DNA from 3 places in the Streptomyces sp. PL-29 genome. Region 2 is predicted to be linked to each of the others. Evidence: riboswitches for the same ligand, from Rfam matches in the RefSeq annotation. Region 2 holds a riboswitch; each other region holds the start of a gene.

Evidence for each region. Region 2 has a riboswitch for cobalamin ahead of cobN (cobaltochelatase subunit CobN). Riboswitches for the same ligand answer to the same signal wherever they lie in the genome.
Region 1: it holds a riboswitch for cobalamin, as region 2 does, so the genes downstream of both, R4Z63_RS21975 (ribonucleoside-diphosphate reductase subunit alpha) here and cobN (cobaltochelatase subunit CobN) in region 2, are expected to answer to the same signal.
Region 3: it holds a riboswitch for cobalamin, as region 2 does, so the genes downstream of both, metE (5-methyltetrahydropteroyltriglutamate--homocysteine S-methyltransferase) here and cobN (cobaltochelatase subunit CobN) in region 2, are expected to answer to the same signal.

Annotation. Positions count from the first base shown of each region.
Region 1 covers NZ_CP136996.1:4,725,927-4,736,052, reverse strand. The annotation lists gene R4Z63_RS21995 (carbon starvation CstA family protein) at 1-1,581, shown strand, start outside; gene R4Z63_RS21990 (CstA-like transporter-associated (seleno)protein) at 1,578-1,775, shown strand; partial or broken gene R4Z63_RS21985 (Uma2 family endonuclease) at 1,823-2,409, opposite strand; gene R4Z63_RS21980 (GNAT family N-acetyltransferase) at 2,487-2,984, shown strand; cobalamin riboswitch at 3,036-3,157, shown strand; gene R4Z63_RS21975 (ribonucleoside-diphosphate reductase subunit alpha) at 3,293-5,680, shown strand; gene R4Z63_RS21970 (ribonucleotide-diphosphate reductase subunit beta) at 5,680-6,696, shown strand; gene R4Z63_RS21965 (hypothetical protein) at 6,812-7,024, opposite strand; gene R4Z63_RS21960 (helix-turn-helix domain-containing protein) at 7,106-8,071, shown strand; gene def (peptide deformylase) at 8,083-8,727, opposite strand; gene R4Z63_RS21950 (tetratricopeptide repeat protein) at 8,811-9,803, opposite strand; gene R4Z63_RS21945 (HD-GYP domain-containing protein) at 9,923-10,126, opposite strand, start outside.
Region 2 covers NZ_CP136996.1:5,697,327-5,707,452, forward strand. The annotation lists gene cobN (cobaltochelatase subunit CobN) at 157-3,774, opposite strand; cobalamin riboswitch at 3,815-3,942, opposite strand; gene R4Z63_RS26170 (ferredoxin-like domain-containing protein) at 4,278-5,561, shown strand; gene R4Z63_RS26175 (precorrin-8X methylmutase) at 5,566-6,213, shown strand; gene R4Z63_RS26180 (precorrin-2 C(20)-methyltransferase) at 6,210-7,709, shown strand; gene R4Z63_RS26185 (cobalt-precorrin-6A reductase) at 7,785-8,543, opposite strand; gene cobM (precorrin-4 C(11)-methyltransferase) at 8,533-9,282, opposite strand; gene cbiE (precorrin-6y C5,15-methyltransferase (decarboxylating) subunit CbiE) at 9,279-10,126, opposite strand, start outside.
Region 3 covers NZ_CP136996.1:891,059-901,184, reverse strand. The annotation lists gene R4Z63_RS04030 (methyltransferase) at 1-987, shown strand, start outside; gene R4Z63_RS04025 (acyl carrier protein) at 1,091-1,345, opposite strand; gene R4Z63_RS04020 (SchA/CurD-like domain-containing protein) at 1,358-2,542, opposite strand; gene R4Z63_RS04015 (FAD-dependent oxidoreductase) at 2,691-4,346, shown strand; cobalamin riboswitch at 4,495-4,719, shown strand; gene metE (5-methyltetrahydropteroyltriglutamate--homocysteine S-methyltransferase) at 4,897-7,230, shown strand; partial or broken gene R4Z63_RS04005 (TetR/AcrR family transcriptional regulator) at 7,379-7,960, opposite strand; gene R4Z63_RS04000 (galactose-binding domain-containing protein) at 8,080-10,126, opposite strand, start outside.

The DNA.
Region 1 (10,126 bases), 970 kb from region 2:
TTCTCCATCGGCATGACCATCCCGATCGCCGTCTTCATGGGCTTCTACCTGCGTGTCCTGCGGCCGGGCCGGGTCACCGAGGTGTCCCTCATCGGCGTGGCCCTGCTGCTGCTCGCCATCGTCGCGGGCGGCTGGGTCGCCGAGTCCTCCTTCGCCGGGACCTTCACCCTGGAGAAGGAGACGCTCGTCATCTGGATGGTGGTGTACGGCTTCCTGGCCTCGGTGCTGCCGGTGTGGATGCTGCTCGCGCCCCGCGACTACCTCTCCACCTTTATGAAGGTCGGCACCATCGCACTCCTCGCGATCGGCGTGGTCATCGCGATGCCGACGCTGAAGATGCCCTCGATCACCGACTTCGCGGCCCGCGGCGACGGCCCGGTCTTCGCCGGGTCGATGTTCCCGTTCGTCTTCATCACCATCGCGTGCGGTGCCCTCTCGGGCTTCCACGCCCTGGTCTCCTCGGGCACCACGCCGAAGATGATCCAGAAGGAGACCCAGGTCCGCATGATCGGCTACGGCGCCATGCTGACCGAGTCGTTCGTCGCGGTCATGGCGATCATCACGGCCTGCATCATCGAGCCGGGCCTGTTCTTCGCGGTCAACTCCCCCGGCGGAATCATCGGCACCACCGTCGAGTCGGCCTCGCAGGCGGTGACGGACTTCGGATTCGCCATCTCGCCCGAAGCGCTCACCCAGGCCGCCAAGGACGTCGAGGAAGCCAGCCTGCTGTCGCGGACGGGCGGCGCACCGACCTTCGCACTCGGAATGTCGGAGATCTTCTCCTCCGTCTTCGGCGGCGCCGGGATGAAGGCCTTTTGGTACCACTTCGCGATCATGTTCGAGGCCCTCTTCATCCTGACGACGCTCGACGCGGGCACCCGCGTGGGCCGGTTCATGCTCCAGGACACCCTCGGCAACGTCCACAAGTCCTTCAGGGACGTCAGCTGGAAGCCCGGAGTGTGGTTCGCGAGCGCGATCGTGGTCGGCGCGTGGGGCTACTTCCTCTGGGTCGGCATCAAGGACCCGCTGGGCGGCATCAACCAGCTCTTCCCCCTCTTCGGCATCGCCAACCAGCTGCTCGCCGCGGTCGCGCTGGCCGTCTGCACCACGCTGCTGGTCAAGTCCGGGCGGTTGAAGTGGGCCTGGGTGACGGGCGTACCGCTGGTCTGGGACGCCACGGTGACCCTCACCGCCAGCTACCAGAAGGTGTTCTCCGAGGACGTGAAGGTCGGCTTCTTCGCCCAGCGCGACAAGTACCAGGCGGGCATCGACGCCGACAAGGTGCTGGCCCCGGCGAAGAACATGGACGACATGCACACGATCGTCACCAACGCCACGGTCGACGGCGTGCTGTGCGCACTCTTCGCGGCCCTGATCGTCGTGGTCCTCGCGGACGCGCTCCGGACCTGCGTCAGGGCCGTCCGCGACCCGGGATCGGTGACGCTCTCCGAGGTCCCGTGGACCGAGTCGAAGATCGTCGCCCCGGCCGGCCTGATCGCCACCGCCGAGGAGCGGGCCCAGCTCGCCGCCGCGGCGGACCGCGACGCGGGCGGCGGGCAGGTCAAGGAGCCGGTGGCGTGAGCGGCGTACGCGGCGTGCTGGCCAGGGCGCGGTTCTACGTACGGGAGTTCTCCGGGGAGGCCGCCTACGACCGGTACGTGGCCCACGCCCGCTCCCACGACCCGGACGCGGAGGTCCTCACCCGCCGCGCCTTCGAACGCGCCCGCACGGACGCCCGGGAGGCGGACCCCCGCGAGGGCTTCCGCTGCTGCTGACACAGGTGGAGGGCTCCGTCGCGTCCGGCGGGGCCTTCCGGCGTTCCTCAGCGCACCCAGTCCTTGAGGACCTCGGTCCGGAGGGTGACGTTGACCGGATCGGGGAGCTCAACGTCGTTCCCGAACTCCACCGTACGGGTGTTCGCATACCTGCGGCCGTCCGGTTCACTGAACACGGTCACGTCGCACGCCTCCCGGTCGATGAGCAGGTATACGGGGATGCCCGTCTGGGCGTAGGCGAGGGGCTTCTCGACGCGATCACGCCGGTCCGTGTCGGTGTCGTACGAGGTGACCTCTACGACCATCAGGACCGGAGCGGGGTCGGCCCACTCACCCTGGCCGACAAACGCGTCATCGACCGCGAGAGCGGCATCGGGACGGGCGCGACCCGGGCGGTAGTCCCCCACAGCCAACCCCCGCTCCACGTGAAGCCACAGCTCGGGCCGGTGCTGCATGCAGATGCGTGCGAGCCACAGAACGATGCGGTCGTGATCTCCGTCCGGCACTGCCTTGCTCCTGATGACCCCGTCGATGAACTCCAGCCGCAGACCTTCGACCTCTCTGGCGGCTATGCGCGCGCGACAGCCTCGAAGTCCTCGGTCAGCATGTGGGGCCTGTCGGTCATCACGGGCATGCCTCGCTCACCTTCCTCGACGGTGCTGCCTCCGACGATAGCGCCGCCCGCCGGAGGCGTCCTGCACACTCGACCGCATGGACATGGTGATCAGAACGGCGGTGCCCGCCGACTACGAGACGCTGGGCGAGATCACGGCGCAGGCCTACCTCGCCGACGGGCACCTGGACTTCAACGAGGACGACCCGTACCTGCACGTGCTGCGCGACGTGGCCGGGCGGGCCGCCCGGGCCGAGGTGCTCGTCGCCGAGCACGACGGGCGGGTGCTCGGCGGGGTGACCTTCGCCGCACCCGGCAGCCCGCTCGCCGATATCGCCGGCCCCGACGAGGCCGAGTTCCGGATGCTCGCGGTGGCCCACGCGGCCCGCGGCCGGGGCGTCGGCGAGGCCCTGGTGCGGGCTTGCGTCGAGCGGGCGCGGGCGATCGAGGGCGTCACGGGCCTCGTGCTCTCCACCCAGCACAGCATGGCCGGGGCGCACCGGATCTACGTACGACTGGGCTTCGAGCGCACTCCGGAGCGGGACTGGGCGCCCATCGAGGGCCTGAAACTCCTTACGTACCGACTCAAGCTGTAGCCACGCCGACACTACATGTTGGGGGTGCCACACAAGGGCGCCCCCACATGTATGCTCATGCCTGCTGTCGCCGCAGGGGAATCCGGTGGGAATCCGGAACTGTCCCGCAACGGTATGAAGTGTCCGACATCCGGACGCCAAGTCCGATGACCTGCCGTCAGCGCGCCCGGATCGACCGACCCGGGTGCCGACACGTCCGGGCCTCGCGGTTGGGCCGGTGGACGCCATGCGGTGTGCCCTCCTGCCACGCCCGCATGCGCCCGCGCCCGCCCGCCGACGACCGGGCCGAGCGAGGGAGAGCTCCCGCCGTGACCATCGCGCCTTCCGCACCGCGCGCCGAGTCCGTTTCTGGCGACAACACCGAGGGCCCGGGGGCCACGCTGCTGCGTACCCTCACCGAACTTACGGCGGACCTTCCCGACACCGACCCCGGCCGCGTCGCGGCCGCAGCGCTCCGCGGCCGCAGCTCCGCCGCCGACGAGGCCGAACTGCGCGCCCTGGCAACCGAGTCCGCGGCCGGCCTCATCTCCGAGGACCCCGCCTACTCCAGGCTCGCCGCCCGCCTGCTGACGCTGGCCGTGCGCGAGGAGGCCGCGAGCCAGGGCTCCACCTCCTTCTCCGCCTCGGTCGAGGTCGGCCACCGCGAGGGCCTCATCGCCGACCGCACCGCCGAGTTCGTGCGCACGCACGCGAGCCGCCTCGACGCGCTGGTCGAGCACACGCTCGCCGAGGGCGCCGACGACCGCTTCGGCTTCTTCGGCCTGCGCACTCTGCACAGCCGCTACCTGCTGCGCCACCCGATCACCCGTCAGGTCATCGAGACCCCGCAGTACTTCATGCTGCGCGTGGCATGCGGTCTCGCCGCGGACGAGAGCGTCCAGGCCGTCGAGGAAGTGGCCTCGCTGTACCGGCTGATGAGCCGTCTCGACTACCTGCCCTCCTCCCCCACGCTCTTCAACTCCGGTACCCGGCACCCGCAGATGTCCTCCTGCTACCTGCTGGACTCCCCGCTGGACGAGCTCGACTCGATCTACGACCGCTACCACCAGGTCGCGCGCCTGTCGAAGCACGCGGGCGGCATCGGCCTGTCGTACTCCCGCATCCGCGCGCGCGGTTCGCTGATCCGCGGCACCAACGGCCACTCCAACGGCATCGTGCCGTTCCTGAAGACCCTCGACGCCTCCGTCGCCGCCGTGAACCAGGGCGGCCGCCGCAAGGGTGCCGCCGCGGTCTACCTGGAGACCTGGCACGCGGACATCGAGGAGTTCCTGGAGCTCCGCGACAACACCGGTGAGGACCAGCGCCGCACCCACAACCTCAACCTTGCGCACTGGGTTCCGGACGAGTTCATGCGCCGCGTGAACGCCGACGCCGAGTGGTCGCTGTTCTCCCCGGCCGACGTGCCCGAGCTGGTCGACCTGTGGGGCGACGAGTTCGACGCCGCCTACCGCAAGGCCGAGGCCGACGGCCTGGCCCGCAAGACCATGCCCGCCCGCGACCTGTACGGCCGGATGATGCGCACCCTCGCGCAGACCGGCCAGGGCTGGATGACCTTCAAGGACGCCTCCAACCGCACGGCGAACCAGACCGCCGAACCGGGCACGGTCGTGCACTCCTCGAACCTTTGCACCGAGATCATCGAGGTCACCAACGACGGCGAGACGGCCGTCTGCAACCTCGGCTCGGTCAACCTGGGCGCCTTCGTGCTCCCGGAGACGGGCGAGATCGACTGGGAGCGCCTGGACGAGACCGTCCGCACCGCGGTGACCTTCCTCGACCGCGTGGTGGACATCAACTTCTACCCGACCGAGCAGGCCGGCCGCTCCAACGCCCGCTGGCGCCCGGTGGGCCTGGGCGCGATGGGCCTCCAGGACGTCTTCTTCAAGCTGAAGCTGCCCTTCGACTCCCCCGAGGCGAAGGCCCTGTCGACCAAGCTCTCCGAGCGCATCATGCTGGCCGCGTACGAGGCCTCCAGTGACCTCGCCGAGCGCAGCGGCCCGCTGCCGGCCTGGGAGCAGACCCGCACCGCCCGCGGCGTCCTGCACCCGGACCACTACGACGTCGAGCTGAACTGGCCGGAGCGCTGGCACGCGCTGCGCGCCCGCGTCGCCACGACGGGCCTGCGCAACTCCCTGCTCCTGGCGATCGCCCCGACGGCCACGATCGCCTCGATCGCCGGCGTGTACGAGTGCATCGAGCCGCAGGTCTCCAACCTGTTCAAGCGCGAGACCCTGTCGGGCGAGTTCCTCCAGGTGAACGGCTACCTGGTGGAGGAACTGAAGAAGCTCGGCGTGTGGGACTCCCAGACCCGCGAGGCGCTGCGCGAATCCTCCGGCTCGGTCCAGGGCTTCAGCTGGATCCCGGCCGAGGTGCGCGAGCTGTACCGCACGGCGTGGGAGATCCCGCAGCGCGGCCTGATCGACATGGCGGCGGCCCGTACGCCGTTCCTGGACCAGTCGCAGTCGCTGAACCTGTTCCTGGAGACGCCCACCATCGGCAAGCTCAGCTCGATGTACGCGTACGCCTGGAAGCAGGGCCTGAAGACCACGTACTACCTGCGTTCGCGCCCGGCGACGAAGATCGCCCGCGCCGCGCAGGCCGCCACCGCCGCCCCGGTGGCCCTCCCGCAGGCCGTCGACGCCGACGCCCTGGCCTGCTCCCTTGAGAACCCCGAGTCCTGCGAGGCCTGCCAGTAATGAGCTCCACCGACCACAAGAACCTCCTGGACCCGGGCTTCGAGCTCACGCTGCGCCCGATGCGCTACCCGGACTTCTACGAGCGCTACCGGGACGCGATCAAGAACACCTGGACGGTGGAGGAGGTCGACCTCCACTCGGACGTGGCGGACCTCGCCAAGCTGACGCCCGCCGAGCAGCACATGATCGGCCGTCTGGTCGCGTTCTTCGCGACGGGCGACTCGATCGTCGCGAACAACCTCGTGCTGACGCTGTACAAGCACATCAACTCCCCGGAGGCGCGCCTGTACCTGTCGCGCCAGCTGTTCGAGGAGGCCGTGCACGTCCAGTTCTATCTGACGCTGCTCGACACCTACCTGCCCGACCCGGAGGACCGCGCGGCGGCCTTCGACGCGGTGGAGAACATCCCGTCCATCCGTGAGAAGGCGCAGTTCTGCTTCCGGTGGATGGACTCGGTCGAGAAGATCGACCGGCTGGAGACGCAGGCCGATCGCCGCCGCTTCCTGCTGAACCTGATCTGCTTCGCGGCGTGCATCGAGGGCCTGTTCTTCTACGGCGCCTTCGCGTACGTGTACTGGTTCCGCTCGCGCGGCCTGCTGCACGGCCTGGCCACCGGCACCAACTGGGTGTTCCGTGACGAGACCATGCACATGAACTTCGCCTTCGAGGTCGTGGACACGGTCCGCAAGGAGGAGCCCGAGCTCTTCGACGACGCGCTCCAGCAGCAGGTCACCGACATGCTGAAGGAGGCCGTGGAGGCGGAGCTGCAGTTCGGCCGCGACCTGTGCGGCGACGGCCTGCCGGGCATGAACACCGAGTCGATGCGCGAGTACCTGGAGTGCGTCGCGGACCAGCGCCTGGTCCGGCTCGGCTTCCCGCCGGTGTACGGCTCGCAGAACCCGTTCTCCTTCATGGAGCTGCAGGGCGTCCAGGAGCTGACGAACTTCTTCGAGCGCCGCCCGTCGGCCTACCAGGTCGCGGTCGAGGGCACGGTGGACCTGGACGAGGACTTCTAGGGTCCGGGAGTTCGATGCCCACAGGGCTCGTGGGGCTGCTGGGACTCCAGGGCCCCGGGACCGCCGGGGAGCCGGGATGCGGAGGATCCGTGTCCCGGCTTCTCGCGTTCCCCGGTCAGTGGATCACCGGGCCCAGGTGCCAGCCGCCGGAACGGCGCGGGTTGGGCGGCAGCCCGCCCGACCGCTGGCGGGGCAGCCACACCAGCCGGGTCGCGGCGGCCCGCAGCTGCCGATCCGTGCGCCGGTCGCGATGGTTCAGGTACAGGGCGGGCCCGATCAGCAGAGTGGCGAGGGCGAGGACGACGAGGAAGTTCACGAAAGTTGTCATACCTCCACTGTCCGCCCGGTCGCCCTTGATCGACAGTGGCAGGACTGTCATGAAAGGCCGAATTACTGCCACACTGTGGTCATGCTGACCAACGTGGCCGTGGCCCTCGTCGACGGAGTCGCCCCCTTCGAGCTGGGGATCTTCTGCGAGGTGTTCGGAATCGATCGCAGTGACATGGGGCTTCCGGTGTACGACTTCGCCGTGTGCGCGGTGGAGGAGGGGCCGTTGACCGTGGGAGGGGGCGCCTTCGCGATCACCCCCGCCCACGGGCCGGAGCGACTGGAGGAGGCCGACCTGATCTGCCTGCCCGCCGCCAAGGACGCCGACCGGCGCATCTACCCCGAGCCGCTGCTCGCGGCCCTGCGCCGCGCGGTGGACCGCGGCGCGCGCGTGCTGAGCGTATGCAGTGGGGCGTACATCGCCGGTGCGGCCGGGCTGCTGGACGGCCGCCGGTGCACCACCCACTGGATGCACTCCGCGGCCCTGGCCCGCCGCTTCCCCCGGGCGGTCGTCGACCCGGACGTGCTCTACGTGGACGAGGGGTCGGTGATCACCGCCGCCGGCACCGCCTCGGGCATCGACGCCTGCCTGCACGTGATCCGCCAGGAGCACGGGGCCGAGGTGGCCAACGTCATCGCACGGCGGATGGTCGTACCGCCCCACCGGGACGGCGGACAGGCGCAGTACATCCAGCGGCCGCTGCCGCGCACGGCCTGCGACACGGTGGGCGAGGTGATCGAGTGGATGGGCCGCCACCTGGAGGAGGAGATCACCGTCGAGCAGCTGGCGGAACGCGCGCACATGTCCCCGCGGACCTTCGCCCGCCGCTTCCTCCAGGAGACCGGCACCACGCCCTACCAGTGGGTGCTGCGCCAGCGGGTCCTGCTGGCGCAGGAGCTGCTGGAGTCCACCGGCGACACGGTCGACTCGATCGCCGGCCGCTGCGGCTTCGGCAACGCGGCGGCCCTGCGCCACCACTTCCTGCGGACCCTGGGCACCACGCCGAACGCCTTCAGGCGTACCTTCCGGGGCCCGCAGGCGGCCTAGTACCGCGCCGGCTAGGCGTTGGGGACGGTCTCGTAGCGCGGGGTGCCCTCCGCCATCTGGCGCAGGGCGTCCTTGCGGTCCCGCTTCGAGAGCCGGTCGATGTACAGGTAGCCGTACAGGTGGTCGGTCTCGTGCTGCAGGCAGCGGGCGAAGTAGCCGGTGCCGCGGACCCTGATCGGGTTGCCCTGGGCGTCCTGGCCCTCGACCTCGGCGTAGTCGGGGCGGGCCAGCGAGGCGTACGCCGTCGGGACGGACAGGCAGCCCTCGTTCGAGTCGTCCAGCACCCGCGAGCCGGCGGGGAGCTCCACAAGCTTCGGGTTGACCACGACACCGGTGTGCCGCACACCCTCGTCGTCCGGGCAGTCGTAGACGAAGACCTTGGCGTCCACGCCGATCTGGTTCGCGGCCAGGCCCACGCCCTCGGCCGCCTTCTGACTGGCGAACATGTCGTCGATCAGCTTGGCCAGCTCGTCGCCGAACTCGGTGACGTCCTTGCACTCGCGGTGCAGAACCGGGTTGCCGACGACCGTGATCGGGCGGGCGGTGCCGCGCTCCCGGTGGGCCAGCTCGCGCGCCTCACAGTCCTCGGTGTCCACGACGTACCCGTCGTTCACGACCTCGCCACCATCGACAACCTGGTTCTCCTGCTGCGCCATGTCCGCCGTACGCCTTCCGTAAGTCCCGGTCACCGGTGGTCGCCTGTGGCCACCGATGTGCCCGTACAGCCTACGGCCCCGGATCAGCAGACTTCTTCGAGATCCCGCCACTCGCGGCTGTCGGGGCTGTCCGCCACCCATCCGTCGAGGAGTCCACGCACGAGTCCGGCAGGTGCCGCGATACCGCACTCGCGCTCGGGCATCCACAAGGAACCGGAGCCGGCCGTGCGGTGCCCCAGCGGGCCGGGGTGTCCCGGTTCGCTGTGGTCGTGCGGATCCAGGTGCTCGCCGTCGCCCTCGTCGCTCGGCATCTCGCTCTCCGAGCAGGTCCGGCACAGCAGCCGCACCGACGAGGACCAGTCCTCCGCGGCGAAGCCCGCGTCCGAGGCCAGCTGCTCCAGCGCGTCGCGGTCCGCCTCGGTGGCCGCCTCCAGCAGCACCACCCAGGTCGGCACCGGCGACGGCGCCCACAGCTCGATCTCGTCGAACACCGGGTACGAAGGTCCCGCCGCGGTCACCCGCTCACCGTGCGGGACCCCGTCGTGGAGCACGACCTCGCCCCAGCGCCGCCCCGAGGAGGGCAGCGGGATCGACAGGACCTCCAGCCGGGCCGGATCCAGCCTGCGGCCCCAGACCACCTCGGCCTCGCCCTCCGGCGAGAGCCGCACGGCGGCGCTGCCGAGCTCCATGCCGACCGGTTCGCCGCTGCCGCCGCCGTGCGGGTCGCCGGGCACCTTCAGGCCGTACGCCTGCCAGGCCCGCCGGGCCAGCGGCCAGTCCTGGAGCGCGGTCGCGGCGATGCCGACGTTCCACCAGTCCGGGGCTCCGGTCTCACGGTCCAGCAGGGCCACGGCACGCAGCCCTGCGGCCCGCGCCTGCTCCCAGTCGTGCCGGAACTTGTGCAGCAGAGCCAGGTTGAACCAGGACTCGGAGAGCCAGGGCTCCAGGTCCGCGGCTCTGGTCAGCAGCGCGCCGGCGTCCTCGTACCGGCCGTCGCCGATCAGCGTGAACGCGCGGTCGGTGGCCTGCCGCCACGAGGCGGAGGGCCGATGCCGTACCTTCCCGAAGATCCTCACGATTCCCGCCTGCCTGGGGGCACCTCCCAGCGGTGGCTGGGGGACTACGGTGCAGCCTTGCGGACACTCTTACTGGCATCCAACCATGCCCACTCGGACGGCCGCTCATTACCCATGGGTTACCCCGGTGGGATGGGGACCACTCTGCCACGTCCGCCCCTGGCCAGAACCCTCGCCAGGCATTCCACGACCTCCGGCTGGTAATCGTGGCCGGTGCCCAGCCGGAGCTGCTCCAGGGCGGCCAGTGCGCCGCCCGGGTGACGGTTCGCGCCGACGAGGTCGTCGTAGGCGTTGGCCGCGCGCACGATCCGGGCGAGCGGGGG
Region 2 (10,126 bases):
AGGCGTCATGCGGCCCGGCGAGCCCCTGGACGCGGTACCGGGCGGCGATCACCGCGGTGCTGCGCGCCCGCCCCCGGACACGGCGAAGGCCGTCCCCTCCGCCCACCGAAGCGGGCCGGGAGACGGCCTTCGCCGTGTCCGGGGGCGGCCGGCGGACTACTCCGCCTCACCCTCCAGGTTGCCCTCGGTGTCCAGGTACACCTGGCGCAAGGACTCCAGGATCTGCGGGTCCGGCTTCTCCCACATGCCGCGGGACTCCGCTTCCAGGAGGCGCTCCGCGATGCCGTGCAGGGCCCACGGGTTGGCCTCCTCCAGGAAGGCGCGGTTGACCGGGTCCAGGACGTACGTCTCGGTGAGCTTGTCGTACATCCAGTCCGCGACCACGCCCGTGGTGGCGTCGTAGCCGAACAGGTAGTCCACCGTGGCCGCCAGCTCGAAGGCGCCCTTGTAGCCGTGGCGCCGCATCGCCTCGATCCACTTCGGGTTCACCACGCGGGCCCGGAAGACGCGCGAGGTCTCCTCGACCAGGGTGCGGGTCCTGACCGTCTCCGGGCGGGTGGAGTCGCCGATGTACGCCTCCGGAGCCGTGCCCCGCAGGGCACGGACCGTGGCCACCATGCCGCCGTGGTACTGGAAGTAGTCGTCGGAGTCCGCGATGTCGTGCTCGCGGGTGTCCGTGTTCTTCGCCGCGACCGTGATCCGCTTGTAGGCCGTCTCCATCTCGTCCCGGGCGGGGCGCCCTTCCAGGCCGCGGCCGTAGGCGTAGCCGCCCCACACCGTGTACACCTCGGCCAGGTCGGCGTCCGTACGCCAGTCGCGGGAGTCGATCAGCTGGAGGATGCCCGCCCCGTACGTGCCCGGGCGCGAACCGAAGATGCGGGTCGTCGCGCGGCGCTCGTCACCGTGCAGGGCCAGGTCAGCCCGGGCATGCGCGCGCACGTAGTTCTCGGAATCCGGCTCCTCCAGCGAGGCCGCGAGCCGCACCGCGTCGTCCAGCAGGCCGATCACGTGCGGGAACGCGTCACGGAAGAAGCCCGAGATGCGCAGTGTCACATCGATGCGGGGCCGGCCCAGCTCCGCGAGCGGGATCGCCTCCAGCCCGGTCACACGGCGCGAGGCCTCGTCCCAGACCGGGCGGATGCCGAGCAGCGCGAGGACCTCGGCGACGTCGTCGCCGGCCGTGCGCATCGCGCTCGTGCCCCACAGGGACAGGCCGACCGAGGCGGGCCACGCGCCGTTGTCGGCGCGGTACCGCGTGAGCAGGGAGTCGGCCAGGGCCTGGCCCGTCTCCCAGGCGAGCCGCGACGGGACGGCCTTGGGGTCGACCGAGTAGAAGTTGCGGCCCGTCGGCAGGACGTTGACCAGGCCGCGCAGCGGGGAGCCCGAGGGGCCGGCCGGGACGAAACCGCCGTCCAGGGCCGCGACCACGTGGGCGATCTCGTCCGTCGTACCGGCCAGGCGGGGGACCACCTCGCGGGCCGCGAAGGACAGCACCTCCGCGACGTCCACCGGGTGGTCCGCCGCGACCGAGGCCACGGCGCCCGGGGCCCAGCCGGCGTCCTCCATCGCCTGGACCAGGGCGCGGGCCTGCGCCTCGACGTCGTCCGCGGACGTACGGGTGGCCTTCGACTCGTCCAGGCCCAGCGCCTCGCGCAGGCCCGGGAGGGCCGTGGTGCCGCCCCAGATCTGCCGGGCCCGCAGGATGGCGAGGACCAGGTTGACCCGGGCCTCGCCCGTCGGGGCACCGCCCAGGACGTGCAGGCCGTCGCGGATCTGGGCGTCCTTGACCTCGCACAGCCAGCCGTCGACGTGCAGCAGGAAGTCGTCGAAGCCGTCGTCGTCCGGGCGCTCCTCCAGACCCAGGTCGTGGTCGAGCTTCGCCGCCTGGATCAGCGTCCAGATCTGCGCACGGATGGCGGGCAGCTTCGCCGGGTCCATCGCGGAGATCTGGGCGTACTCGTCCAGGTGCTGCTCCAGGCGTGCGATGTCGCCGTACGACTCCGCGCGCGCCATCGGCGGCACCAGGTGGTCGACCAGGGTGGCGTGCACGCGGCGCTTGGCCTGGGTGCCCTCGCCCGGGTCGTTGACCAGGAACGGGTAGATCAGCGGGAGGTCGCCGAGCGCGGCGTCCGGCGCACAGGCGGCGGACAGGCCGGCGTTCTTGCCCGGCAGCCACTCCAGGTTGCCGTGTTTGCCCAGGTGGATCATCGCGTCGGCGCCGAAGCCGCCGTCCTCGGCGCGCGCCTGGATCCAGCGGTACGCGGCGAGGTAGTGGTGCGAGGGCGGCAGGTCGGGGTCGTGGTAGATCGCGATCGGGTTCTCGCCGAACCCGCGCGGCGGCTGGATGAGGACGAGGAGGTTCCCGCGCCGCAGGGCGGCCAGGACGATGTCGCCCTCGGGGTTCGCCGAGCGGTCCACGAACATGCTGCCCGGGGCCTCGCCCCAGTGCTCCTCGACGCTCTCGCGGAGCTCCTCCGGGAGCTCGGCGAACCAGCGCTTGTAGTCGGCGGCCGGGATGCGGACCGGGTTGCGGGCCAGCTGCTCCTCGGTGAGCCAGTCCTGGTCGTGGCCGCCGGCCTCGATGAGCGCGCGGATCAGCTCGTCGCCGTCGCCCGAGACCAGCCCGGGGATCTCGTCGACCGGGCCGAAGTCGTAGCCCTCGGCGACGAGGGTGCGCAGCAGCTCCACCGCGCTGGCGGGGGTGTCCAGGCCGACCGCGTTGCCGATGCGGGAGTGCTTGGTCGGGTAGGCGGAGAGGACGAGGGCGACCTTCTTGTCGCGGCGCTCGATGTGGCGCAGCCGCGCGTGGCGCACGGCGATGCCGGCGACCCGGGCGGCGCGCTCGGGGTCGGCCACGTAGGCGGGCAGGCCGTCCTCGTCGAGCTCCTTGAAGGAGAACGGGACGGTGATCAGACGGCCGTCGAACTCGGGCACGGCGACCTGCGTCGCGGCGTCCAGCGGGGAGAGACCCTCGTCGTTGTCCTCCCAGGCGGCACGGGAGCCGGTCAGGCACAGGGCTTGGAGGATCGGCACGCCGAGACCGGCGAGCGCGCCCGCGTCCCACGACTCGTCGTCGCCGCCCGCCGAGGCGGTGGCGGGCTTGGTGCCGCCCGCCGCGAGGACGGTCGTGACGACCGCGTCCGCGGAACCCAGGGCCGCGACGAGCTCCGGCTCGGGGCTGCGCAGGGAGGAGACGTAGAGGGGGACCGGCCGGGCGCCGTGCGCCTCGATGGCCTCGCACAGCGCGTGCACGAAACCGGTGTTGCCGCTCATCTGGTGGGCGCGGTAGTAGAGCACGGCGATCTCGGGGCCGTCCGTCCGCTTCGCGGTGCGCTCCAGAGGGCCCCAGGTGGGGGCGGCGGCGGGCGGCTCGAAGCCGTGCCCGGTGAGCAGGACGGTGTCGGAGAGGAACCGGGCCAGCTGTTCGAGGTTGGCCGGGCCGCCGTGCGCGAGGTAGGCGTGTGCCTCGGCCGCAATGCCGATCGGAACCGTGGAGGCCTCCATCAGCTGCGCGTCCGGAGCCTGTTCGCCGGTCAGGACCACGACCGGGCGGGTCTGCCCCGGGGCCAGCAGCAGGTCCAGTCCGTCCTGCCAGGCCCGGAGGCCGCCGAGGAGGCGTACGACGACCAGGTCGGCCCCGTCGAGGAGGCCGGGGAGGTCGTCGAGGGGGAGGCGGGAGGGGTTGGCGAACCGGAACGGGACGGGGGCGTCCGCCGTGTTCGCCGCGCGAGCGCTGAGCAGATCGGTGTCGGACGTCGACAGCAGCAGGATCATGCGGCGGCAGGCCTTCCTCGGGGTTTCCGCGCCCCGGGCAGTGAGGACAGCGGGAGTTCCTGACTCACCCGGCCCAGTGGCGCTGCCGGGTTCACAGTGGCGGGACCGCGCCGGATTCGCACCGGGCTTCCTCCCATGTCGCCGTCCTCGGCGACGGCGGACCGTATGGGCCGCCGGAAGGTCATCCTAGGTGGCGTTTGCGGTGGTCGGGAGTGGGGGTGGCCGGTGGCACCGCCGGCCGCGGCGAGGGTGGTCGTGTCGGGTGCGGTGGGCTCCGCCGGGTGGGGCGGCCGCGGCGTACCGGTGCGGCGCCGCTGCGGGGGCTCTGCCCCCGGGCCCCCGCGCCTCAAACGCCGGCGCGCCGGAGGGGAGAAGCGCGGGGATTCCGGCTTTCCCGGTCCGCGCGCCTCGCGCGCCGGCGGGGGCCGGACGGGCGCGCCGGGTGACGGAGGGTGGCGGCGGACACAGTTCCGGTGAGGGGAAACGTGGGTATGCTCGCCGCCATGCCCCAGCCCCCCTCCGCCGTGTCGCGGGACGAACCGGTCATACGGGACCGCGGTGACGCCTGTCCCGGCGCGCTCCGGCTCCACGCGGCGGACGACGGACACCTCGCGCGCGTCCGGATCCCCGGCGGGGAGCTGACCGCGCAGCAGGCCGTGCTCCTCGCCTCGGCCGCCGACCGCTTCGGCGACGGGCACCTGGAACTCACCTCCCGCGGCAACGTGCAACTGCGCGGCCTCGCCGACGGCTGCGGCGCCGGACTCGCCCGGCTGCTGGACGGTGCGGGGCTGCTGCCCGCACCCGGCCACGAACGGGTGCGCAACATCGTGGCCACCCCGACTTCGCAGGACGTACTGCCCCGGGTGCGCGAGCTGGACCGGCTGCTGTGCGCGAACACCCGGGTGACCGCGCTGTCCGGCCGCTTCCTGTTCGCCCTCGACGACGGGCGCGGGGACGTGGCCGCTCTCGACCCCGACGTCACCGTGCTCGGGCGACCCGGCGACCGGGCGCTGGTACGCCTCGGAGCAGCGGCCGGAGCCGTGTCCGTCGCCGCGCAGGACGCGCCGCGCGCCGCGCTGCTCGCCGCCGAGTACTTCCTCGACGCCGTGGACGCGGCCGGCACCCGGGCCTGGCGCGTGGCCGAACTGCCCGCCGGACACGCCCTGGACGAAGGGGAGTTCACGGCCCGGCTGGCTGCCGCGGGCATCGACGCGGCCCGCGTCCCCGAGGTGGACTGGCCGTACGCCGCCCCGCCCCGGCCGTGGGGCCGGGGGCCCGGCCCGCGCGGCGACCTGTGCGTTCTGCCCCCGCTGGGCCGGATGAGCACCGGCCAGTGGCGGGTCCTGGCCGAGGTCGCCGGCCACGGCGACGGGCTGCGGGTCACCCCCTGGCGCACCGTCGTGCTCCCGGGCGCCCCCCTTCGCGGCCCGGTCGACGGCCCCGCACTGCTGGAAGAAGCCGGCCTGGTCGTGTCCGCGGGAAGTCCCTGGCAGTCCGTCACCGCCTGTACCGGACGCCCCGGTTGCGCCAAGGCCCGCGCGGACGTACGCGCCGACGCGCACGCCCTCGTGGAGCGGGCGCGGGGGCCGCTGCCCGTGCACTGGTCCGGCTGCGAACGCCGGTGCGGCCACCCGCGCGGAACGCAGTGGGTGGACGCGCTCGCCACCTCCGACGGGTACCGGCTCTCCGTGGACGGGCGCACCCTGCCGCACCGGCCGGACCTGGCGGTCGCCCTGATGGCCGCACGCGAGACCACCTCATCACCCCAGAGTCCGAAGACGCAGTGAAGAAATGAGCGAGTACACCGTGTTTGAGTACGAGAAGGACGGCGCCGCGATCTACCGCCAGTCCTTTGCCACGATCCGCGCCGAGGCGGATCTCTCCGGGCTGCCCGCCTCGGTCGCCCAGGTCGCGGTGCGCATGATTCACGCCTGCGGGATGACCGACCTCCCGCAGGACCTGGGGTACACCCCCGAGGTGGTGCTGCGCGCCCGCGCCGCGCTGGAGGCGGGTGCGCCGATCCTGTGCGACGTCCAGATGGTCGCCAGTGGCGTCACCCGCAAGCGGCTGCCCGCCGACAACGACGTCATCTGCACCCTCTCCGACCCGGCGGTCCCGGAGCTCGCCGGGAGGATGGGCACCACGCGTAGCGCCGCCGCCCTCGAAGTGTGGCGCGAACGCGGCCTGTTGGAGGGTTCCGTGGTCGCCGTGGGGAACGCGCCGACCGCGCTGTTCCGGCTGCTGGAGATGATCGAGGAGGGCGCCCCGCGCCCGGCCGCCGTCATCGGGGTGCCCGTCGGCTTCATCGGCGCCGCCGAGTCCAAGGACGCCCTCGCCGCGCACCCAACCGGTCTCGACCACCTCGTCGTGCGCGGTCGCCGCGGCGGCAGCGCCATCGCCGCGGCCGCCCTCAACGCCATCGCGAGCGTGGCCGAATGAGCGACGCACAGCCGACGGGCCGCCTCTACGGGGTCGGGCTCGGCCCCGGCGACCCGAACCTGATGACCCTGCGGGCCGTCGAGGTGATCGGGGAGGCGGACGTCGTCGCCTACCACAGCGCCCGCCACGGCCGGTCCATCGCACGCGCGATCGCCGCCAAGCACCTGCGCGAGAACCACATCGAGGAGCCGCTGGTCTATCCGGTCACTACCGAGACCACCGACCACCCCGGCGGCTACCAGGGCGCGATGGAGGAGTTCTACGAGGCCGCCGCCGCCCGGCTGGCCGCCCACCTGGACGCCGGCCGTACCGTGGCCGTGCTCGCGGAGGGCGACCCGCTCTTCTACAGCTCGTACATGCACATGCACAAGCGGCTCGCCGACCGGTACGCCACCGAGGTCGTCCCCGGTGTCACCTCCGTCAGCGCCGCCGCCGCCCGGCTCGGCACCCCGCTCGTGGAGGGTGAGGAGGTCCTGACCATCCTCCCCGGCACGCTGCCGGAGGAGGAGCTGACCGCCCGCCTCGCCGCCACCGACTCGGCAGTCGTGATGAAGCTCGGCCGGACCTTCCCCGCCGTACGCGGCGCTATGGAGGCCAGCGGCCGGCTCGCCGAGGCCCGCTACGTCGAACGCGCCACGATGGAGGGTGAGCGCACCGGCGTCCTCGCCGACACCGACCCCGACAGCGTGCCGTACTTCGCCGTCGCCGTGGTGCCCAGCCGCATCGGCAACCCCGGCAGCGTGCCGTCCGGCCCCGGCGAGGTCGTCGTCGTCGGCACCGGCCCGGCCGGCCCGCTGTGGCTGACCCCGCAGACCCAGCGGGCCCTCGCGGACGCCGAGGTACTGGTCGGGTACACCACGTACCTGGACCGGGTGCCCGTCAAGCCGGGTCAGGCACGGCACGGCTCGGACAACAAGGTGGAGTCGGAGCGGGCCGAGTTCGCCCTCGACCTCGCCCGGCGCGGCAGGCGGGTGGCCGTGGTCTCCGGCGGTGATCCGGGCGTCTTCGCCATGGCCACGGCGGTCCTGGAGGTCGCCGGGCAGCCCGCGTACAAGGACGTGCCCGTACGGGTCCTGCCGGGCGTGACCGCGGCCAACGCGGCGGCTGCCGCGGCCGGCGCCCCGCTCGGCCACGACTACGCGACGATTTCGCTGTCGGACCGGCTCAAGCCGTGGGAGGTCATCGCGGAGCGGCTGCGCGCCGCCGCCGCGGCCGACCTGGTCCTCGCCCTCTACAACCCCGGCTCGCGGAGCCGGACCTGGCAGGTGGCCCAGGCCCGCGAGCTGCTGCTGGAACTGCGTTCGCCGTTGACCCCGGTGGTCGTGGCCCGTGACGTGGGCGGCCCCGAGCAGTCGGTGCGGGTCGTCACGCTCGCCGAACTGGAGCCGTCCGAGGTCGACATGCGCACGATCCTGCTGATCGGCTCCTCGCAGACGCAGATCACCGAGCGGCCCGACGGGTCGCGGATCACGTGGACGCCGCGCCGTTACCCGTGACGCGCCGTTACCCGTGACGTGCCAGCCCGGCCGTCGCCGGCCCGGGGTGCCTGCCGCACCCCGGGCCCGCCGTCCTCACGCCCGCCGCCGTAGCCAGCCGAGGGCCGCGGCGGCGGAGTCCGCCTCCGCGACGCCGTCGGGGACCGGCGGACGGCGGACGACGAGGACCGGAATGCCCGCCTCGCGGGCGGCCGTCAGCTTCGGCGCGGTGGCCGAGCCGCCGCTGTCCTTCGTCACCAGGACGTCGATGCGGTGCCGGGCCAGCAGTTCCCGCTCGTCGTCCAGCGTGAACGGGCCACGCGCCAGCAGGACTTCCAGGCGCGGCGGGACCGGCCCGGCCGGTGGGTCCACCGAACGCACCAGGAACCACAGGCCGCCGAGGCCCGCGAAGGTGTGCAGGCCCATCCGGCCGGTGGTCAGGAACACCCGGCCGCCCAGGCCCGGCAGTAGGCCGGCGGCTTCGGCCAGGGAGTCGGCGAACGTCCACGTGTCGCCGGGGCCGGGCTGCCAGCCGGGGCGGCGCAGCGCGAGCAGCGGGACGCCCGAGAGGGCTGCCGCCGCGGCCGCGTTGAAGCTCATGCGCTCCGCGAAGGGATGGGTGGCGTCGACCAGATGGGTGACCCCGTGCGCGCCGATCCAGGCCGCCAGACCTCCGGGCCCGCCGAAGCCGCCGATCCGGGTCCCGCCCGGCGGGAGCACCGGCGAGGCGACCCGCCCGGCCAGCGAGGTCGTCACCCGGTAGGAGGGCTCCCGCGCCAGCGCCTCCGCGAGGTGGCGGGCCTCCGTGGTGCCGCCCAGGATCAGGACGTGCGCCGGGGCGGTGTCAGCAGACATGCCGGTCGCGCTCGGGGGAGTACAGGTGGCTGTCGCGGAACTGCTCCGCGCCGAGCGTACGGCCCACCACGATGACGGCGGTGCGGACCAGACCCGCCTCCTTCACCTGACCCGCGATGTCGGCCAGGGTGCCGCGCAGGACCAGCTCGTCGGGGCGGCTCGCCATCGCCACCACCGCGACCGGGCACTCCGCCCCGTAGTGCGGCAGCAACTCGTCGACCACCCGGTCCACGTAGCGGGTGGCCAGATGCAGCACGAGCAGCGCCCTGCTGCGGCCCAGGGTGGCCAGGTCCTCGCCGGGCGGCATGGGGGTCGCCTGCTGGGCGATCCGGGTGAGGATCACGGTCTGCCCGACGGTGGGCACCGTCAGCTCCCGCTTGAGGGCGGCGGCCGCGGCGGCGAAGGCCGGCACGCCCGGGACGACCTCGTAGGGGATGCCGGCCGCGTCCAGCCGGCGCATCTGCTCGGCGACCGCGCTGAAGATGGACGGGTCGCCGGAGTGCAGCCGCGCCACGTCCTGGCCCGCCCCGTGGGCCCGTACGCACTCGGCGATGATCTCGTCCAGGTTCAGCTGCGAGGTGTCGACGAGGCGGGCGTCCGCCGGGCACTCGGCGAGCAGCTCGCGCGGCACGAGGCTGCCCGCGTACAGGCAGACCGGGGCGGCGGCGAGGGTCCGGGCACCGCGCACCGTGATCAGGTCGGCGGCGCCGGGGCCCGCACCGATGAAGTACACGGTCATGTCTGATCCTTCTCCTTCGTTACCGTCTGGGTTGCCGTCGCCGGCTTGGTCACCGACCACTGGGTGACCGCCATCGCCTGCCGCCAGCCCGTGAAAGCGCCCACCGGCACGGCGTGCGCGACGGCCAGTTTCACCAGGTCGCCCCCGTGGCGCCGGTAGCGCTCGGCGAGGACCGCCTCGGACTCCAGGGTGACCGTGTTCACCACCAGCCGGCCGCCGGGAGCCAGCGCGGCCCACACCGCGTCGAGCAGGCCCGGCGCGGTCAGCCCGCCGCCGATGAACACCGCGTCGGGGGCCGGCAGCCCGGTCAGCGCCTCGGGAGCGGCGCCGACGACCACGCGCAGGCCGGGGACGCCGAGCGCCGCCGCGTTGCGGGTGATCCGCGCGGCCCGCTCCGGGACGCGCTCCACCGCCACCGCACGGCACGACGGGTGTGTGCGCATCCACTCGATGCCGATGGAGCCGGAGCCGCCGCCGATGTCCCACAGCAGTTCGCCGGGGGCCGGGGCGAGCGCGCACAGGGTGGCGGCGCGCACGTGGCGCTTGGTGAGCTGTCCGTCGTGCTCGTACGCGGTGTCGGGCAGGCCGGGGGTGGAGCCGAGGCGCGGCCCGCCGTGGGCCGGATCGCGGAGGCATTCGACGGCGACCACGTTCAGCGGGTCGCCCGGCGCGTGGTCCCAGCCCTCGGCGGTGCCCCCGTACACGTGCTCGCGTTCCGAGCCGAGTTGTTCCAGGACGCGCATCCGGCTCGGGCCGAAGCCCCGCCCGCGCAGCAGGGCGGCGATCTCGCCCGGGGACGCGGCACCGGCGCTGAGCACGAGCACCCGGCGGCCGTCGTACAGCG
Region 3 (10,126 bases), 4.8 Mb from region 2:
CTCGCCTTCGGAGCGGCCGTCGCCGCCGCCGTACGGGCCGCGGCCCGCCTCCGGGTCGCGGACGCCCTCGGGGAGTCGCCCGCCACCCCCGCCGACCTCGCGGCCGCCGTGCACGCGGAGCCGAAGCCCCTGCAACGGCTGCTCCGCGCCCTGTCCTGCCACGGCATCTTCGCCGAGACCGAGGACGGGAGCTTCGTCCACACCGAGATGTCGCGGCTGCTGCGCGAGGACGACCCGCACAGCCTCCGGCACATCTCCCTGTGGTGCACGGAGCCGTGGACCTGGCAGGCCTGGCCGCGACTGGACGACGCGGTGAGCACCGGTGACGGCGCGAGCATCTTCCACGACCTGTTCGGCAAGGGCTTTTTCGACTACCTGCACGAGGACGCCCACGAGTCGGCGCACGTCTTCAACCGCGCCATGACCACCTCCAGCGTGCAGTCCGCGCTGGATGTCGCGGACCTCCTCGACCTGACCGGCGTCTCGGTGGTCGCGGACATCGGCGGCGGCCAGGGCCACGTGCTGGCCAGCCTGCTCGAGAAGCACCCCACCGTACGGGGGCACCTGCTCGACCTGCCCGGGGTGGTCGCCAAGGCCGATCCCCGACTCCTGGACGGCGGCCCCCTGGCCGATCGGACGGGCATCGTCCCCGGCGACTGCCGCGAGGCCGTCCCCGTCGTGGCCGACCTCTACATCATCAAGAACATCCTCGAATGGGACGACGAGAGCACCCGCAGATGCCTGCGCAACGTCGTCGCCGCGGCCCGCCCCGGAGCCAGGGTCGTCGCCATCGAGAACCTGGTCGACGACACGCCGTCCATGCGGTTCACCACAGCCATGGACCTGATGCTGCTGCTCAACGTCGGCGGTGCCAAGCACACCAAGGAGAGCCTGCGCACCCGCCTGGCCGACGCCGGACTGGTGCTCGGGGACATCCGACCCGTCAACGCGTACCTGCACGCCTTCGAGTGCACCGTGCCCGGGTGATCCTCCCGTCCGGTACGCGTCACGACGCCCCGGGACCGGCGGTGGGCCGGCCCCGGGGCGTCGTCCTGCGTACCGGACGGCGGCGCCTGTCCGCCCGTACGCGTCAGGTTCCGGCCAGCGCGCTGTTGACGAGGTCGAGGAACTCGCGCGGCGACTTGCACTGGTCCGCACCGGCGGGCAGCGCCCGGCCGTGCCGGTTCTCCAGCTCGCCGACGATGCCGAGCAGCCCGAGGGAGTCGAGCCCCCACTCGTCGAACTGCGCGTCGGGCCGGGTCGCCATTGCGGCGGGGTCGACGGCGATCCCCGCACCCTTCTTCATCAGCGCGGCCAGTTCTTCCACGGTCAGTCGGTCGGTCATGACGGCCTCTCCTCAGGCTCGGTCCGGCGAACGCCGGTCGGTGATCAGGCGCATCTCAGAGCGCTCCAGGAAGCGTGAGATCTCCTGGTGGGTGGTGGGGACGCCGTCCTTGGCGCTGTCCAGCAGGCGCGCGAGGACCGCCGCCTTGTGGCCGCCCTCGACGCCGAGCGTCAGGGCCGGCCGGGCGTCGTGCGGCCCGCGCAGGTCGAGAAGGCGGACGACGACGTCGTCGCGCTGGAATACGGTGCTCGCCTCGATGGGGCTCGCCGCGTCGTCCACGGCGGCCTCGTCCTGCGCGGCGAGCAGCCGGGCGAGTTCCATGCCGCACCCCTTCTTGGCGGGATGGAACAGCGCGTGCCGTGCGAGGTCCGGGCTCTCGCCGCCGCCCGCCGCCACGTGGTGCACCGCGGGGAGCGCCGCACGGGTGAAGAAGGTCCGGGCCGAACCGGGGTCGCTGAGATCCCGGTCCTGCTCCAGGTAGGGATTGATGGCCTCCTCCAACGCCCTGACCTGGGGCTGCAGGGCCACGTGGCGCAGCGCCGCGAGCAGGTCGCCCTCGACCTCGACGGCCCGCACGACGCGGTTGCCGTGCATGAAGAGCGAGGTGCGCCGCAGCCGGGTGTGCTCGTCGACCTGCGCCTGTGGGGATGCGTACCCGGCGAGCAGCTCCGCCACGACGGCCTCGCTGCCCGGCTTGACCGTGAAGGTCAGGGCGTGGCGCACCACACCGTCGCCGCGCCTCGGGGAGACCCGGAGACGGCCTCCGGAGCGGTCCGGGCCGTCCACGGAAGCCGGGGCGAAGCCGTGGCCGGCGGACGCGCCGGGGGAGAAGGCTACGCCGGACGGACCGGGGTCCCGGCCGGTCTCCCGCAGCACGCTGAACCTCAGCGAGCGGGTGTCCCGCACGCAGCCGTGCAACGGCTGGACCGAGGCGACGTGCTCCTCGCTGTTGACCCAGGCCAAGAACCGCGGTGCGCTCTCCCATTCACTGGTGATCAGCCACTGTGACGGATTCTCGATCGACTGGCACAGCTCGTCCCGGATGTGCCCGGGAACGCAGGAGACCTGCTTGTGGAGGTTCTCGTAGACCTCCAGGAACTGGTTCTGCGCGCCGTCGTACAGATCCAGCAGCAGCACGACCCGAAGTCGCGAGTCGTCGAAGGCGGACTGGGATATCCGTTCCGACAAGGCTGTCATCGTTCACACTCCTTCGAGACCACACGGTCGCCACGGGACGGCGCCACCCGAACCGATCGTGGTCCGGTGGCCCCGTCGGCGCGAGAGGAGAGAACCAAGCGGGTGAACGAGCGAGCGAACCCCCTTCGTAGAGGGCATGGAAGAGCACATGAAGGAAAACGTCGACCACCGCGTCCCGGTCCTCATCGTGGGCGGCTCGCTGGTGGGCCTGTGCACCTCGCTGTTCCTCGGCCGTCATGGGATCACGCACATGCTGGTCGAGAAGCATGCGGGAACCTCGCTCCACCCGCGTGGACGCGGTATCAACGTCCGCACGATGGAGCTGTTCCGGGTCGCCGGGGTCGAGGACCGGATCCGCGGGGCCGCCTCGGTGCTGGCCGACAACCACGGCATCCTGCAGGGCGGCTCGCTCACTGGTGACGACCAGGAGTGGCTGTTCGAACAGATCGACCCGGGTGGCGCACTGGCGCGGTTCAGCCCGTCGACCTGGTGCCTGTGCAGCCAGAACGACATCGAGCCGGTCCTGATGTCGGTGACGCCGGGGCTCGGAGCGGACCTGCGGTTCTCCACCGAGCTGCTCTCCTTCGAACAGGACGGGAGCGGGGTCACCGCGATCGTCAAGAACCGCGAGACGGGCGAGGAGAGCACGGTGCGCGCCGACTACCTCGTCGCCGCCGACGGGCCCCGCAGCCCCGTGCGCGAACAGCTCCGCATCGGCCGGAGCGGCTCCGGCGACCTGTTCCACAACGTCAGCATCACCTTCCGGTCCCGGATGCTCGCGGACGTGGTCGGCGACCGGCGTTTCATCGTCTGCTATCTGACCAGGCCCGACGCCGACGGGGCGTTGCTGCCCGTCGACAACCGCGAGCGGTGGGTCTTCCACGCCCCCTGGCATCCCGACCGGGGCGAGACGCTGGAGGACTTCACCGACGAGCGCTGCGTCGAGCACATCCGGCGTGCCGTCGGCGCGCCCGACCTGGACGTCGAGATCACCGGGAAGGCGCCCTGGCACGCCGCCGAGCGCGTCGCCCAGCGGTACGCGGCCGGCCGGGTCTTCCTCGCCGGCGACTCCGCCCACGAGATGTCGCCCACCGGTGCCTTCGGCTCCAACACGGGCATCCAGGACGCGCACAACCTCGCCTGGAAGCTCTCCGCGGTGCTGGACGGAGCCGCGGGCCCCGGGCTGCTGGAGACGTACGAGGCCGAGCGGCTCCCGGTGGCGCGGGCGACGAGCGAGCGGGCCTCGGCCCGCTCGGCCGAGCACAGCCACCCGGGCTACGAACCGGACCCCGAGTCCGTCCCCGAGGCGCCCGCGCGCGGCGGCCGGCAGAACGGGGTCCTGTCCGTGGCCATGGGATACCGCTACCCCCACGGCGCGGTGGTGGGAGCCGACCCGGACCTGCCGGTCGTGCCGGACCGCATGCGGCTGTGCGGGGACCCGGGCTCGCGCGCCCCGCACCTGTGGTTGCGCGACCGGGTGGCGGGGACGCGCAGGTCCACCGTCGACCTCTACGAGCGGTCCTTCGTCCTGCTCAGCTCCGAGGGCACCCCGTGGAGCGGCGCGGCCGAATCGGTCGCCAAGCGGATGAGCGTCCGGCTCGACGCCTACGGGATCGGCACCGGCCCGGAGGCCGACCTGGTTGCGGAGGACGGCGCCGACTGGGCCGAGGCGCACGGCGCCACCCCGGCCGGGGCGGTCCTGGTGCGCCCGGACGGCTTCGTGGCCTGGCGCTCGGTGGAGGCGGTGGCGGACCCGGAATCCGTCCTCCACAAGGTCCTCACCACCGTGCTGGACCGCCGCTGACCTCCGGCCCGCGCCCGCGGACGCAGCAGGGCGCCGCCCCACGGAAGTCCGCGGGGCGGCGCCCGTCGAGTACGGCGACGGCCCACGCGGCGTCTCATCCGGGCATCCGAATACTGGACAACTCTGCCCGCCGCCGGGCAACGGCATCTAGTCTGGCCGGGCAGCTGGTTCGCCCCGTCCGCCAGACGGGATGCGTCGTAAGAGGGAACCCGGTGGGAATCCGGGACTGCCCCGCAGCGGTGAGCGGGAACGACCGCCGTCATACGCACTGGGACCGCGACAGGTTCTGGGAAGCGACGGCCAGTAGGTGCCCGCCGGGAGACCGGCAGGCGCGCCCGCGAGTCCGAAGACCTGCCCGTTGCCCGCGCGCGACCCGTCGTGCGCGGAGATCCCGGTGACCTCGTGGGCGGGTCGGCGACACATCAGGCGGGCGACCGCGGGCGCATACGCACGCGCACCGCAAACCGGTCGAGGTCCCTCCTGTCCGTCATCCCTTCGCGCTCCCGACCCGCACCGGGTCCACAGGAGACAGCTCGCGAAGGAGAGTTCCGTGACCAGCAAGACCCCCGCCCCCGCCGTCCGGACCGGTGCCGCCACCGTGTACGGCTACCCGCGCCAGGGCCGGAACCGGGAACTGAAGAAGGCAGTCGAGGGCTACTGGAGCGGCCGGGTCGGTGCCGAAGCCCTCCGGGGCGCGGCCCGAGAACTGCGCCGAACCAACTGGCAGCAGCTGACCGACGCCGGTATCACCGAGGTGCCCACCGGCGACTTCTCGTACTACGACCATGTGCTGGACGCCAGTCTCATGGTCGGCGCCGTTCCCGCACGCCACCGCGCCGCCGTCGAAGCGGACGCCCTGGACGGCTACTTCGCCATGGCGCGCGGCACCCAGGACGTGGCGCCGCTGGAGATGACCAAGTGGTTCGACACCAACTACCACTACCTGGTGCCGGAACTGGGCCCGGACACCGTCTTCACCGCCGACTCCTCCCGGCAGGTGGCCGAGTTCGAGGAGGCACGCGCACTCGGCCACACCGCCCGCCCGGTGCTGGTCGGGCCCGTGACCTACCTGCTGCTGGCCAAGCCCGCCCCCGGTGTGGCGGCCGGTTTCGACCCCCTCGCCCTGCTCGACCGTCTGCTCCCCGTGTACGCACGCGTCCTCGCGGACCTGCGTGCGGCCGGTGCCGAGTGGGTCCAGTTGGACGAGCCCGCCCTCGTGCAGGACCGCACCCCCGCCGAACTGAGCGCCGCCGCCCGCGCCTACCGCGTGCTCGGCGCCGCGGCCGACCGGCCCAGGCTGCTCGTGGCCTCGTACTTCGACCGGCTCGGTGCGGCCCTGGAAGTGCTGGCCAAGGCCCCGGTGGACGGGCTCGGGCTGGACTTCACCGGCGCGGCCGCCGCCAACCTCGACGACCTCGCCGCCGTCGGCGGCCTGCCCGGCAAGCGCCTGGTCGCGGGTGTCGTCAACGGCCGCAACGTCTGGATCAACGACTTCGAGAAGTCCCTCGGCACGCTCGGCACCCTCCTCGGCCTCGCCGGCAGCGTCGACGTGGCCGCTTCCTGCTCGCTGCTCCACGTCCCGCTGGACGCCTCCGCCGAACGGGACATCGACCCGCAGGTCAGGCGCTGGCTCGCCTTCGCCCGGCAGAAGACCGCCGAGATCGCCACGCTCGCCCGCGGACTCGCCCGCGGCACGGACGCCATCGCGGCCGAACTCGCCGCGAACCGGGCCGACCTGGCCTCCCGGACTCACTCGTCCGTCACCCGGGACCCCGCCGTCCGCGCCCGCACCGCGGACGTCACCGAAGCCGACGGCCGCCGCTCCCAGCCCTACGAGGAGCGGGCCGCCGCCCAGCGCGCCCGCCTCGGGCTGCCGCTGCTGCCCACGACCACCATCGGATCGTTCCCTCAGACCGCCGAACTGCGCAACGCCCGCGCCGATCTGCGGGCCGGCCGCATCGACACCGCCGGCTACGAGGAGCGCATCAGGGCGGAGATCCGGGAGGTCCTGGACTTCCAGGAGAAGGCGGGCATCGACGTGCTGGTGCACGGAGAGCCCGAACGGGGGGACATGGTCCAGTACTTCGCCGAGCAGCTGACCGGCTACCTCGCCCCGCGACACGGCTGGGTTCAGTCCTACGGCACCCGCTACGTCCGCCCGCCCGTCCTGGCGGGGGACGTCTCCCGCCCCGACCCGATGACCGTCCGCTGGACGGCGTACGCGCAGTCGCAGACGGCGAAGCCGGTCAAGGGCATGCTCACCGGGCCCGTCACCATGCTCGCCTGGTCCTTCGTCCGTGACGACCAGCCGCTCGCGGACACCGCCCGGCAGGTTGCGCTGGCCCTGCGCGACGAGGTCAACGACCTGGAGGCCGCCGGGACCTCCGTGATCCAGGTGGACGAGCCCGCGCTGCGGGAGACGCTGCCGCTGCGCGGCGCCGACCGCGCGGCCTACCTCGCCTGGGCCACCGAGTCCTTCCGGCTCACCACGGCGGGCGTCCGGCCGGACACCCAGATCCACACGCACATGTGCTACGCCGAGTTCGGCGACATCCTCGGGGCCATCGGGGACCTCGACGCCGACGTCATCAGCCTGGAGGCCGCCCGGTCCCACATGCAGGTCGCCGGTGAGCTGTCCGGCGCCGGCTACCCGCGCGAGGTCGGTCCGGGCGTCTGGGACATCCACTCGCCGCGGATCCCGTCCACCGACGAGGCCTCGGCGCTGCTGCGCGAGGGTCTCGGCGCCATCCCGGCCGAACGGCTGTGGGTCAATCCCGACTGCGGTCTCAAGACCCGGGCCTGGGCCGAGACCCGGGCCTCCCTGGAGAACCTGGTCGAGGCGGCCCGCAGGGTCCGCGGCGAGGTGACCGCAGCCGGCTCCTGACGGGTCGGGCGGGCCGCCCGGCCCGTCAGGCGGAGAGAGGGGGAACGGCGTACTCCGCGTGCGGCCGGTCCCCGCCTCCGTCCCGGTCCCCGCCTCCGTCCCGGTCCCCGCCTCCGTCCCGGTCTGCCCGCCCGGCGGCGGTCCCGGTGAGCCCCGCGACATGGTCGGTGATCATGTCGAGGATGGCCGCCGAGACCGCGGCGTCGCCGAGGACGAGGTGGTTGAGGGTCAGACCGTCCGTCATGGCGGCCAGGTACCGGGCCAGCACGTGCACCGGCACGCGGAGCTCGAAGGGCATCAGGTGGCGGAGCTGCTCGATGAGCTCGGTGTAGGTGTCGGAGTACAGCTCGTACTGGCGCCGTGCCAGGTGCTCGAACCCGGGTCGGCGCAGGGCGTACTGCGTGAGCTCGTAGGTGAGCATGTGCTCGCCCGGGTTGGCGGCCACGTGGTCCCAGTACGCCTGGAAGCCGGCCCGGATGGTCTCGCGCAGGGTGGCCCGCGGCCGGATGGCCTCCCGCGCCACCGTGATGCCGTGCTCGGTGATCGCGACGATGACCGATTCCAGCAGGGCCTGCTTGGAGTCGAAGCAGTAGTGGAAGACGCTCAGGGACACACCGGCCTCGGCGCAGATCGACCGCGTCGTCGCCCTGGCGACGCCGTCGCGGGCCATCACGCGGATCGCCGCCTCGGTCAGCTGGCGGCGTCGCTCGGCCGACGGCATCCGTGCCATGGGCGTCGTTCCCTTCGTTCCGTGCGGTGCGGTGCGGTGCCGTGCGGTCGGGCAAAGGCGTCCGGGGCCGGCCGGATCGGCGGATCCGGCCGGCCCCGGACGCGGGGCGTGAGCACGAGTCAGCTGCTGTAGACCCCGACCTCGTAGAGCGAGTACCCCCACTGCGTGCCGCGCTGCACCCCGTGGACGCGAACGTAGCGGGCCGTGGTGCCGGTGAACAGGGCCGTGTCCAGACCGCCGTCACCGGTGGTGGTGGACCATGCCGACTGCCAGGTGGTGCCGTCGTTCGACAGCTCGATGCGGTAGGCCCGCCCGTGCGCCCGCTCCCAGTCGAGGGTGACGCGCTTGACCAGGTGGGCCGATCCGAGATCGATCTTGATCCACTGGTCGTCGCTCCAGTTGCTCGCCCAGCGGGTGCTCGTGTTCCCGTCCACGGCCCGCGAGGGGGCGTAGCTCGTGAACGGGTTCCACTCCGACGAGCTGGCCGTGGCGGACGCGCCCGCGGCGAGGTTCACTCCGGCCTTGTGCTTCTCGGACGAACCCCACGTGGTGAGGTAGGACTCGGCGCCGCGGAAGAGGTCGTCGACCACGTCCTGGCCGCCGACGATCCGGAGGTCCTCGATCCAGTCCGGCACCAGGCCGTAGTGCGAGGCACCGTCGGTGTTGAGGTCCCAGGTGCGCTGTCCGGTGGTCTGCCGGTCGATGACGGAGCCGCCGTCGACGCTGCGGAACGGGTAGCGGACCGGGTTCGGGGTGTCGGCCCCGCGCGGCCCGGGCCAGCCGCCGACGCCGTTCATGTCGGTGCCGTAGCCGTAGCCGACGCCGTACTTGTCGCGCAGGGCGTTCTTGGCCTTGGCCTCGGCACTGAAGCCCTCGGCCCCGCCCATGTACTGGGCGACGAACCCGCCGAGCTTGTAGAGCCGCTCGGTCCAGTTGTCGTCCATCCAGCTGTGCGAGGAGATGACGCCCGGGTAGGACTCCGACTCCAGGATGTCGAAGGCCCGGCCGGCGGCCTTGACGCTCATGTGGTCGATTTCGAGCATCATCTTGCGTTTCATCATCCCGCGCACCGCGTACTCGCCGAGCTCGGTCAGACCGCGCGTGTTGCACTGCGCGTCCGCCGCGTACGAGGGCACGGAGACGCCCGCGGGGAGCTCCTGCTGCGCCGCGGGAGCGGCCGCGAGCCCGATGGGGTTGTCGTGCTGCGGGCCGGTGCACTTCTCCGTCTTCCAGAAGGTGCCCGTCGACAGGAACTGGCCGACGTTGATCGCGGTGCCGAGGGCGCCCTGGTCGAACCGGACCCCGCACAGGGCGTTGTCGAACTTGTGGCAGAGGAACATGCTCCGCACGCCCAGCCGGTGCAGCTCGTCGAGGCCCCGGTCGATGTCCTCCTTGCTGCACTGCGCGAAGTCCAGGATCTGCTTGCAGCCGAACGGCTCGGAGGTCTCGACGCCGAGGACGACGGCCAGCTTGCCCTGCTTGACGACCTCACGGGCCTGGGCGGAGTCGGTGACGATCCGGAACCAGCCCTTCCCGGGGCCGCCGTACATCGTGTCGATGTAGGACTGCATGTCGTACGTCTTCTGCGCTTCGAGCCGGATGGCGGTCATCTCGTCGCAGCCGCGGTCCTTGAAGAAGTAGACCGAGCAGATCACGCCGTTGGTGACGAGGTCGTTGACGAGCACGCGCTGGCCGCCGCGCCAGGCGCGTTCGACCCACGCGTAGTAGTTCTGCTGGTGGGTGAGCGAGTCGTGGGCGGGCCAGTCCTTGAAGGTCGGCCAGCCGTTCGGGTCGTGCTTGCCGTCGCCACCCTTGGTGATGAAGTCGAAGATCGCCAGGGTGCCGTCGGGGTAGTGCTCGGGGCAGTCCTTGAGCGCGTCGGCCACGCCCCTCTCGGAGAAGGGCTTTCCGCAGATGAGGCGTCCGCCGAAGCCCTCGTTGGACATCAGGTGGTCGTGGGCGTCGACGAATCCGCGGACCCGTCCCTGGGAATCGGTGCCCTTGAAGGGTTCACCGGTGACGTTGATCTCGGAGTCGGGTGCGGGCCGTGCCACCGGATTCCACCAGCCGGGGTCTGCGGCGGAGCTGGGCACGGGGCCGAGCACCATCGCCACCACGGCGAGGAGCAATGACAGGACCGCGATCGGGCTGCGCCTGGGGTGCTTG